DNA from 2 places in the Streptomyces sp. NPDC005648 genome. Region 1 is predicted to be linked to the other one. Evidence: riboswitches for the same ligand, from Rfam matches in the RefSeq annotation. Region 1 holds a riboswitch; the other holds the start of a gene.

Region 1 (5,350 bases):
TCGTCGTGGAGCTCGGGCGGTTCGGGATCGAACCGCGGCACCTGCGGGTGATGAAGGCCGCCGCCGACCGGGAGGCGGGTCTCGTGGACCAGGTGGTGGCTCCGCTCAAGCGGCACCGCAATCCGCAGACCAGGGCCCACGCCGAGGCCCGTACCAAGGAGCTGGCGGCGCTCACCGTGAAGCTGCACGCGGCCCTCGTGCAGACCGCGCTCGGCGTGCGTCTGCCCTGAGCCGGGAGCGTCCGCCGAGGCCGGATCGGTCCCCCAATCTCTGCCCGACTACCCAAACATCCCGGGCACGTCCTAGGGTTGCTGTGTGAACGAGCTCGATGTCGTAGGTGTCCGGGTCGAAATGCCCTCCAACCAACCGATCGTGCTCCTGCGTGAAGTGGGAGGCGACCGCTACCTCCCCATCTGGATCGGGCCCGGGGAGGCGACGGCGATCGCCTTCGCCCAGCAGGGCATGGCCCCCGCACGACCGCTGACCCACGACCTGTTCAAGGACGTGCTGGAAGCCGTCGGCCAGGAGCTCACGGAAGTACGCATCACCGACCTGCGTGAGGGCGTCTTCTACGCGGAGCTGGTCTTCGCCAGCGGAGTCGAGGTGAGCGCCCGCCCGTCCGATGCCATAGCGCTGGCCCTGCGCACCGGGACGCCGATCTACGGCAGTGACGGCGTGCTCGACGACGCGGGTATCGCGATCCCGGACGAGCAGGAGGACGAGGTGGAGAAGTTCCGCGAGTTCCTCGACCAGATCTCCCCGGAGGACTTCGGCACCAGCAGCCAGTGAGGCGCGGCCGGCCCGGCGGATCCCCGGTCCGTGGCGGGCCGGTTTCGGTTGGTCCGGTTTCGAGCGGTCCGGGCTTGAATGCTGGCATTTGCCACCGGCGAGTGAGTGCGTCCTGCGGCTCGCTCCGAGCGCATTCGGCTAGCCTTTCCCCGCGATGGGGTACGGGAAACCACTCCTAGGGTGATTATCACTCGGCGTGCCGAGTGTGGCGGTCGTTGACGCACCCCTGGTGGCTGCCTACCTTCGAGGAGGCAGGTCAAGGACGGAGGTCGGCGTGAGAAGCAGCGGCGACGGTACGGCTGGGGGTGCCCCCGGACGTGAGGTGGGGGGAAGCCTTCCGTACCCGCTTCCCGGCAGCGCGGCCGATCACGCTCCCCAGCGACCGACGGCCGTGCCCAGCAGCGGAGGGGCGACGTCCATGGCGTCCGAGCAGATCGGCTACCGCGGGCCGACGGCCTGTGCGGCCGCCGGCATCACCTACCGGCAACTCGACTACTGGGCGCGCACCGGCCTCGTCGAGCCGAGCGTGCGGCCCGCCCACGGGTCGGGGACCCAGCGGCTCTACAGCTTCCGGGACGTCGTCGTCCTGAAGATCGTCAAGCGGTTCCTGGACACGGGTGTGTCGCTGCAGAACATCCGCACGGCCGTGCAGCATCTGCGCGAGCGCGGTTTCCGGGACCTGGAGCGCATGACGCTCATGAGTGACGGCGCCACCGTCTACGAGTGCACCTCGCCCGACGAGGTCCACGCGCTGCTCCAGGGCGGCCAGGGGATCTTCGGGATCGCCGTCGGCGTGGTGTGGCGGGACGTCGAGAGCGCGCTCTCGCAGCTGCACGGAGAGCGGATCGACACCGGCGAGACCCTCATCGGGCAGAACCCGACCGACGAGCTGGCGCGGCGCCGCAACCGGGCCGTCTAGACGGGAGCGGCGGTCCCCTCAGGGCGTCGACAGCCTCCGGGCGGTCGTACGGGGGCGTTGTCAGTGGCGTAGGGCAGCATCGGACATGTGAGAAACGCGCCCACGATCCTGCATCTCGACATGGATGCCTTCTACGCCTCGGCGGAGCAGGCGTCCAAGCCGAGCCTGCGCGGGAAGGCCGTGATCGTGGGCGGGCTGGGGCCGCGTGGGGTGGTGGCCACGGCTTCGTACGAGGCGCGGGTCTTCGGAGTGCGGTCCGCGATGCCGATGGCGCAGGCGCGGCGGCTGGCGCCGAACGCCGCGTATCTGGTGCCGCGCTTCGGGTTCTACCGGGCGATCAGCGAGCAGGTGATGGGGCTGCTGCACGGGCTGTCGCCGCTGGTGGAGCCGCTCAGCCTGGATGAGGCGTTCGTGGACCTGGAGGCCGGTCAGGCGGCCTGGGACGCCTCCTCGGCCCGACTGGTCGGGGAGAAGCTGCGGGCCGACATACGGGCCGTCACGGGGCTCACCGGGTCGGTGGGGCTCGCCGCGTCCAAGATGCTCGCGAAGATCGCCTCCGAGGAGGCCAAGCCGGACGGGCTGGTCCTGATCGAGCCCGGCACCGAGCGGGCGATGCTGGGGCCGATGCCGGTGCGGACCCTGCCGGGGGTGGGGCCGGCGACGGGGGACCATCTGCGGCGGGCCGGGATCAGCACGGTGGACGACATCGCCGAGGCCGGGGAGGACGAGCTCGTACGGCTGCTGGGCAAGGCCCACGGGCATGCCCTGCACGCCATGGCGCTGGCCCACGACGACCGGCCCGTGGTCGCCGAGCGGGAGGCCAAGTCGGTCTCCGTCGAGGACACGTACGACGTGGACATCCATGACCGGCTGCGGGTGGGGATGGAGGTGCAGCGGCTGGCGGACCGGTGTGTGCGGCGGCTACGGGGGGCCGGGCTGTCGGGGCGGACCATCGTGTTGAAGGTGCGGCGGTACGACTTCTCGACGCTGACCCGGTCGGAGACGCTGCGCGGGCCCACCGACGATCCGGCGGTGGTGCGGGAGGCCGCGGCTCGGCTGCTGGAGGGCGTGGACACGACGGGGGGTGTGCGGTTGCTGGGTGTGGGGGTGAGCGGGCTTGCCGACTACACGCAGGAGGACCTGTTCGCGCAGGCGGCGGGGGAGGGGACTGAGCTCGCGGACGACGAGGGGGAGCAGGGCGGTGCGGTGGAGGAGCGGGTCGTGGTGGTCGAGCGCCGGTGGTCGGCGGGGCACGATGTGCGGCATGCCGAGTTCGGGCACGGGTGGGTGCAGGGCAGCGGTCTGGGACGGGTGACGGTGCGGTTCGAGACCCCGGGGTCCGAGGTGGGGCGGGTGCGGACGTTCTCGGTCGATGATCCTGAGCTGGAGCCGGCTGATCCGTTGCCGTTGGTGGAGGGGGGAGCAGGGGTCTCGGTGGACGAGGTTCGGGGGTGAGCGGTGCTGGGGCTGGAGGGGGGGAGTGCCGCTCGCCCGCGCTTGCGGGGTGCCGCTGCGCCCACCCGTGCCGCCCGAGCATCACGACTGCACGCAGCCACGCAGGTTCCAGCGGTTCTACGCCCCCGCGTCCTCCGTGCCCGCCAGCCTGCCGAAGTCCCGGTCGGGGAAGGGGGGAGGCGGGGCCACGTCCAGGCCGTAGTGGTGGTAGAGCTGGAGTTCTTGTTCGGGGGAGAGATGACGGCCTACCCCGAAGTCGGGGGCGTCCTTGATGAGGGAGCGGTCGAAGGGGATGTGGAGGGTGCCCTCGATCAGCTCGCTGGGCTCCAGCGGGACGAAGGCGTCGCGGGAGAAGAGGCCGGTGCGTATGGCCGCCCACTCCGGCACGCCGGTCGCGTCGTCGAGGTAGACCTCGTCGATGGTGCCGATCTTGGTGCCGTTGCGGTCGAACGCCTTGCGGCCGATCAGATTGCGCGGATCGATGTCGGTCTGCACGGGGCCCTCCACTGGTTCGCCACTCGCAACTCATCCGTAAGCACTACAAAAGAGCACATTGGACAAGGTGGCCACTCGAACGCCCCGGTGCCGACCTCGCTGGTACGCTGGCAGCGGCTGCTGACCCCGCGCGGGAGAGTCCTCCGGAGAACTTCCGGGGGCGCCGAAGGAGCAAATCCTCCCCGGAATCTCTCAGGCACACGTACCGCACGGACGAGGTCACTCTGGAAAGCAGGGCGGGTGTCGACGGCTTCCGCTCTCACCGACGGTGAAAGCCGGGAGCTCTTGGGCGACCCGGTGAAGCTCTCAGGTCGAGATGACAGAGGGGGAGGCCGTTCGGGTACCCGTGCCGTGGTGCCCCTCGAAGGTCGTCAGACCAGGAGGCCTCCGCAATGACCGCCCACCGCATTCCGCTCGCCGAGCTCGAGCAGGGTATTCGCTTCGAACAGCGCCATATCGGGCCCGACCAGGAAGCCCGCGCCAAGATGCTCGCGCAGGTCGGGTACGGCTCGCTGGACGAGCTCACCGCCGCCGCGGTGCCGGATGTGATCAAGAACGCCGATGACGTCCTGAAGCTGCCGGGCGCGCGTACCGAGGCCGAGGTGCTCGCCGAGCTGCGTTCGCTCGCCGACCGGAACCAGGTGCTCGGGTCCATGATCGGGCTCGGGTACTACGGCACCTTCACCCCGCCCGTCATCCTGCGCAACGTCATGGAGAATCCCGCCTGGTACACGGCGTACACGCCGTACCAGCCCGAGATCTCCCAGGGGCGGCTCGAAGCGCTCCTCAACTTCCAGACCGTGGTAGCCGACCTCACCGGGCTCCCCACCTCCGGTGCCTCGCTGCTCGACGAGGGGACCGCCGCCGCCGAGGCCGTGGCGCTGTCCCGGCGGATGGGGAAGAACAAGAAGGGCCTCTTCCTCGTCGACGCGGACGCGCTGCCGCAGACCATCGCCGTGATCGAGACCCGCGCCGAGCCGACCGGCGTGGAGATCGTCGTCGCCGATCTGAGCGACGGGATCCCGGCCGAGATCGCCGCACGGGAGATCAACGGCGTGCTCATCCAGTACCCCGGCGCCTCCGGTGCCGTACGCGACATCAAGCCGGTCATCGACCAGGCGCACGAGCTGGGCGCCCTGGTCACCGTCGCCGCCGACCTGCTCGCGCTGACCCTGCTGAAGTCGCCGGGTGAGCTCGGGGCGGACATCGCGGTCGGTACGACGCAGCGGTTCGGTGTGCCGATGGGCTTCGGCGGGCCGCACGCGGGCTACATGGCCGTACAGGAGAAGTTCGCGCGGAGCCTGCCCGGGCGGCTCGTGGGGGTGTCCGTCGACGCGGACGGGCACAAGGCGTACCGGCTGGCGCTGCAGACCCGTGAGCAGCACATCCGCCGGGAGAAGGCCACCAGCAACATCTGTACCGCTCAGGTGCTGCTCGCCGTCATGGCCGGCATGTACGCCGTCTACCACGGGCCGGAGGGGCTGCGCACGATCGCGTGGCGCACCCACCGGTACGCCTCGATCCTGGCCGAAGGGCTGAGGGCCGGCGGCGTCGAGGTGGTGCACGGTTCCTGGTTCGACACGCTCACCGTGCGGGTCGCCGGGCGCGCCGCCGAGGTCGTCGCCGCCGCACGGGACAACGGGGTCAATCTGCACCTGGTCGACGCCGACCACGTCTCGATCGCGTGCGACG
Region 2 (5,350 bases), on a different contig from region 1:
CGGCGCCCGAGGCGTCGTAGGCCCAGAGCGTCATGCCGTTGGCGTGGTACGGGAGGGCCTTGCGGCGGTGCAGCTTCAGGTCGTCGTCGAAGGAGAACGGGATCTCGTGCGTCCCGAGCAGCCGGATACGGCCGGACTCCCTGATCCGCTCCACCCCGTCGTCCGCCGTCTCGACGTCCACGGTCCGCGGCGAGGCGCCCTCCAGGCCGAGCAGCACCGCCTTGGGGGTGCCGTGGCCGTGGCCGGTCGCGCCCAGGGAGCCGTAGAGCTCGCAACGCACGGACGCGACGGAGCCCAGCAGCTCCTCGTTGCGCAGACGGCGGGCGAACATGCGGGCCGCGCGCATCGGTCCCACCGTGTGGGAGCTCGACGGGCCGATGCCGATCGAGAACAGGTCGAAGACCGAGATGGCCACGGGAACTCCTCCGAGAAGGGCGGGGGCACACGTCGTCGGGTGCCCCCACCGGGGAACTACTTGTTCAGACCGGGGTACAGCGGGTGCTTGTCGGCAAGCGCCTTCACCCGGGCCTTCAGCGCCTCCGCGTCGTCCTTCCCGAAGGGAGAGGGCGCCTTCAGCGTCTCGGCGATGACGTCCGCGACCTCGGTGAAGTCCTCGGCCGTGAAGCCGCGGGTCGCCAGGGCCGGCGTACCGATCCGCAGACCCGAGGTCACCATCGGCGGGCGCGGGTCGTTGGGGACGGCGTTGCGGTTGACCGTGATGCCGACCTCGTGGAGACGGTCCTCGGCCTGCTGTCCGTCCAGCTCGGACGCGCGCAGGTCGACGAGGATCAGGTGCACGTCCGTGCCGCCGGACAGGACGTTCACCCCGGCCTCGCGGGCGTCGGCGGCCGTCAGCCGCTCGGCGAGGATGCGCGCACCGTCCACCGTACGCCGCTGGCGCTCCTTGAACTCCTCGCCCGCCGCGACCTTGAAGGACACCGCCTTCGCCGCGATCACATGCTCCAGCGGACCGCCCTGGAAGCCCGGGAAGACGGACGAGTTCAGCTTCTTCGCGAACTCCTGCCGGGCGAGGATGATCCCGCCGCGCGGGCCGCCGAGCGTCTTGTGCGTGGTGGACGTGACGACATCGGCGTACTCGACCGGGTTGGGGTGCAGCCCGGCCGCGACCAGACCCGCGAAGTGCGCCATGTCGACCCACAGGTGGGCGCCGACCGCGTCCGCGATCCGGCGGAACTCGGCGAAGTCCAGCTGCCGCGGGTACGCCGACCAGCCGGCGATGATCACCTTCGGCCGGTGCTCGGTGGCCAGCTTCTCCAGCTCGGCCATGTCGACCAGGCCGGTCTCCTCGTCGACGTGGTAGGCGACCACATGGAACTGCTTGCCGGAGAAGTTCAGCCGCATCCCGTGGGTGAGATGGCCGCCGTGGGCGAGGTCCAGGCCCAGGATGGTGTCGCCGGGCTGGGCCAGCGCGAACAGCGCGGCCTGGTTGGCGGAGGCCCCCGAGTGCGGCTGGACGTTGGCGTACTCCGCGCCGAACAGCTCCTTGAGGCGGTCGATGGCGATCTGCTCGGCCACGTCGACGTGCTCGCAGCCGCCGTAGTAGCGCCGGCCGGGGTAGCCCTCGGCGTACTTGTTGGTCAGGACCGAGCCCTGGGCCTCCATCACCGCGAGCGGCGCGAAGTTCTCGGACGCGATCATCTCGAGGGTGGACTGCTGGCGCTCCAGCTCGGCGTCGACCGCGGCGGCGATCTCCGGGTCGAGCTCATGCAGAGGGGTGTTGAGAACGGACATCAGGCGGTACGACTCCTCAGCCGGCGTTCTGGGCGGTGTACTCGTCGGCGGAGAGCAGGTCGGACGGCTCTTCGGTGACCCGGACCCTGAACAGCCAACCGCCCTCGAAGGGAGCCGAGTTGACCAGGGACGGGTCGTTGACGACGTCCTCGTTGATCTCGGTGACCTCACCGGTGACGGGGGAGTACAGGTCACTGACCGACTTGGTCGACTCCAGCTCGCCGCAGGTCTCGCCCGCGGTCACGGCGGAGCCCACCTCGGGAAGCTGGGCGTAGACGACGTCGCCGAGCGCGTTGGCCGCGAACTCGGTGATGCCGACCGTCGAGACGCCGTCCTCGGCGCCCGACAGCCACTCGTGCTCCTTGCTGTAGCGCAGCTGCTGGGGGTTGCTCATGGCCTGAATTCTCCTGTACGCGGGGGAGTGCTGATGAATGGGGGACTGCTGACCACGCCGGTGAGCAGGGACGATGTGCGCGAGTTCACTGCCCGGGGCATGGCACGTCGGCTACGACGGTGTCACTTGCGCCGCTTGTAGAAGGGCAGCGCCACGACCTCGTACGGCTCGTGACTGCCCCGGATGTCCACGCCCACGCCCGAGGTGCCCGGCGCCGAGTGCGCCGCGTCGACGTAGGCCATCGCGATCGGCTTCCCGAGCGTGGGGGAGGGGGCGCCGGACGTCACCTCGCCGATCACCTCGCCCCCGGCGACCACCGGGTACCCGGCCCGCGGCACCCGCCGCCCCTCGGCGACCAGGCCGACCAGGACGCGCGGCGGGTTCTGCTCGGCGCGCGAGGCGGCCTCGGCGAGCGCCTCGCGCCCCACGAAGTCGCCCTCCTTCTCGAACTTCACCACCCGGCCGAGCCCGGCGTCGAAGGGGGTCAGCGAGGTGCTGAGCTCATGTCCGTACAGCGGCATGCCCGCCTCCAGACGCAGCGTGTCCCGGCAGGACAGCCCGCAGGGGACGAGCCCGACGCCCTCGCCGGCCTCGGTCAGCGCCTGCCACAGCTCGACGGCGTGCCCCGGCTCGACGAACAGCTCGAAGCCGTCCTCGCCGGTGTAGCCGGTGCGCGCGATGAGCGCCGGGATCCCGGCGACCGTCCCGGGCAGACCGGCGTAGTACTTGAGGCCGTCGAGGTCCGCGTCGGAGAGCGACTTGAGGATGCCGGGCGACTCGGGGCCCTGGACGGCGATCAGCGCGTAGGCGTCCCGGTCGTCGCGCACCTCGGCGTCGAAGCCGGACGCCCGCTCCACCAGCGCGTCCAGCACCACCTGGGCGTTGGAGGCGTTGGCGACCACCATGTACTCGGTCTCGGCGAGCCGGTAGACGATCAGGTCGTCGAGGATGCCGCCGTCGGCCCGGCAGATCATGGTGTAGCGGGCGCGGCCGACCCCGACGGACGAGATGTTGCCGACCAGGGCGTGGTCGAGCAGGGCGGAGGCCCGCGGGCCGGTCACGGTGATCTCGCCCATGTGCGAGAGGTCGAAGAGCCCGGCCTTCGTCCGTACGGCGAGGTGCTCGTCGCGTTCGGAGCCGTAGCGCAGCGGCATGTCCCAGCCGGCGAAGTCGGTCATCGTCGCGCCGAGCGAGCGATGCAGGGCGTCGAGCGCGGTACGACGGATATCTGTACTGCTCATCGGACGGATGTCTCCCAGGGCAAAAGGCATGACGGGCGAGGTCGTTCCTCCCCATCTGTCATCGGAACCTGAGAGGTTCGCCATGAAGCCATGGCTTGCACCTTGGGTGGGACCACCGGATCGGTGGTCCGCTTTTCAGATGTGCCTCGCCCGCGCGGTAACGGGGCCTGAGAGATTCAAGGGAGGGACTTGCTCCTTCGGCGCCCCGCAGACTCTGCTGCGGGGACTCTCCCGCGCGGATTCAAACGGCCGGTATGCAGTTGCGCGCACATCATTGCACGCCGACCCCGCCCGCGGCAGGTCACCTCCGCCCCTCCCCTTTGTGACGGGGCTGTGGCCGGAACCGAACGGAACCGCGAGAGACCGTGCATTACCTTCTCTTTACACAAGCAGGGCAGAACCTTTCCTGACCCCGCAGGGAGGACGATCACGGTGAACAGGACCACGGCGTACGCCACGACCTCGGCCGTGGCGCTGCCGAAGCAGCCCACGGCCCCGGCCCGCGAGCGGTGCGAGCGCCCGGTACCGGTCGTCCGCGACCTGCGCGACCGCTCCGGACACAGTCCGCACGCCCTGCTCTTCGGCCCCCGCGACCTCGTCGTCGTCACGGGCCTGCCCGGCAGCGGGAAGTCGACCCTGATGAACCGCGCGGTCAACGGCGTCCGTGTCGACTCCCAGGACACCCGCGACCGCTGGGACGCCCGGGCCCCCGGCTTCCTGCCGTACGCCCTCTACCGCCCCCTGGTCCGCCTGGCCCACTTCGCCGGACTGCGCCGCGCCCTGCGCTCCGGCGAGGGCGTCGTGGTCCACGACTGCGGTACCCAGGCCTGGGTCCGCGACTGGCTGGCCCGTGAGGCCCGCCGCCGGGGCGGCACCCTGCACCTGCTGCTCCTGGACGTCCCGCCGGGCACGGCCCTGGAGGGCCAGCGCGAGCGCGGCCGGGGCGTCTCCCGCTACGCGTTCCTGCGCCACCGCTCGGCAGCGGCCCGCCTCATCCGCTCCGTCGAACGCGGCGACCTGCCCCCGGGCGTGGGCTCGGCGCTGCTGCTGGACCGTCCGGCGGCGGACGTGCTGCGCCGGATCGCCTTCACGAACCGACCCGATGTCGGCTCCACCCGCTAGCCTTTCCTGCCACAGCAGTGGTTCACAGCAGGCGGTCGTAGACAGATGGACTTCCCGGCGGATCTTCCCGCGGACTTTCCCACGCAGGCACACCCCCATCCGCACGGCGGATGGCCCGGCAACGAGCTGGAGGAGGTGCTGTCGGCCTCCTTCGGCATTCCCGCCGCGGGCGGCAGGATCATCGAGGTCCTGGGCCGCAGCTTCCTCTGGATCCCGCTGCCCAACGGCGGCGGCCCGCACAGCGGCCCCCTCGACCTGCCCACGATGGAGATCGAGGGCCAGGCCTATGTCCCGGTCTTCAGCTCCGAGGAGCAGTTCCGCCAGGTCGTGGGCAGCCATATGTCGTACACGATCGCCCCGGCGGTCGAGTTCGCCCGCGGACTGCCCCCGCAGGTGGGCCTGGCCATCAACCCGGACGGCGTGATCGGCGTCCCCGTCCCGCCCCCCGCGGTCGCCGAGCTCTGCCGCGTCGGCCGCACGGTGCTCGACGGCCCCGCCTCCGGCGGCCGGGTGAAGCTCTACGAGCCGGACTGGCAGGACGACCCGATCGACTTCCTGGCCGCCGCGTCCGAGGAGTTCGCCGGCACCGGGGTGGTCGTGACCGCCCGCCGCTGCCTGGCGGCCGTCGAGACGGCGGCGCCCGTCATGTTCGTGGGCGTCGAACTCTCCCAGTGGGAGGGCGACCTGCGCGTGCTCCCCCTCCAGGCCCTGGAACGCGCCGTCACCAGAATCCCCACCCAGTGGCCGGTCAACCTGGTTCTGCTGGACGTCACGGACGACCCGGTGGCCCTGTGGATGCGGGACCAGGTCCGCCCGTTCTACACGAGGGACCACTTCTAGG

What was found. Region 1 has a riboswitch for glycine ahead of gcvP (aminomethyl-transferring glycine dehydrogenase). Riboswitches for the same ligand answer to the same signal wherever they lie in the genome.
Region 2: another riboswitch for glycine. It lies ahead of gcvT (glycine cleavage system aminomethyltransferase GcvT); the one in region 1 lies ahead of gcvP (aminomethyl-transferring glycine dehydrogenase).

The regions. Positions count from the first base shown of each region.
Region 1 is NZ_JBEXCS010000067.1:7,220-12,569, forward strand. Features, by position in the region: gene ABZT17_RS31135 (MerR family transcriptional regulator) at 1-230, shown strand, start outside; gene ABZT17_RS31140 (bifunctional nuclease family protein) at 316-789, shown strand; gene ABZT17_RS31145 (MerR family transcriptional regulator) at 1,064-1,708, shown strand; gene ABZT17_RS31150 (DNA polymerase IV) at 1,796-3,163, shown strand; gene ABZT17_RS31155 (PRC-barrel domain-containing protein) at 3,281-3,658, opposite strand; glycine riboswitch at 3,780-3,876, shown strand; gene gcvP (aminomethyl-transferring glycine dehydrogenase) at 4,051-5,350, shown strand, end outside.
Region 2 is NZ_JBEXCS010000138.1:12,001-17,350, reverse strand. Features, by position in the region: partial or broken gene ABZT17_RS42320 (L-serine ammonia-lyase) at 1-415, opposite strand, end outside; gene glyA (serine hydroxymethyltransferase) at 472-1,752, opposite strand; gene gcvH (glycine cleavage system protein GcvH) at 1,769-2,146, opposite strand; gene gcvT (glycine cleavage system aminomethyltransferase GcvT) at 2,269-3,387, opposite strand; glycine riboswitch at 3,533-3,631, opposite strand; gene ABZT17_RS42300 (AAA family ATPase) at 3,814-4,509, shown strand; gene ABZT17_RS42295 (enhanced serine sensitivity protein SseB) at 4,555-5,349, shown strand.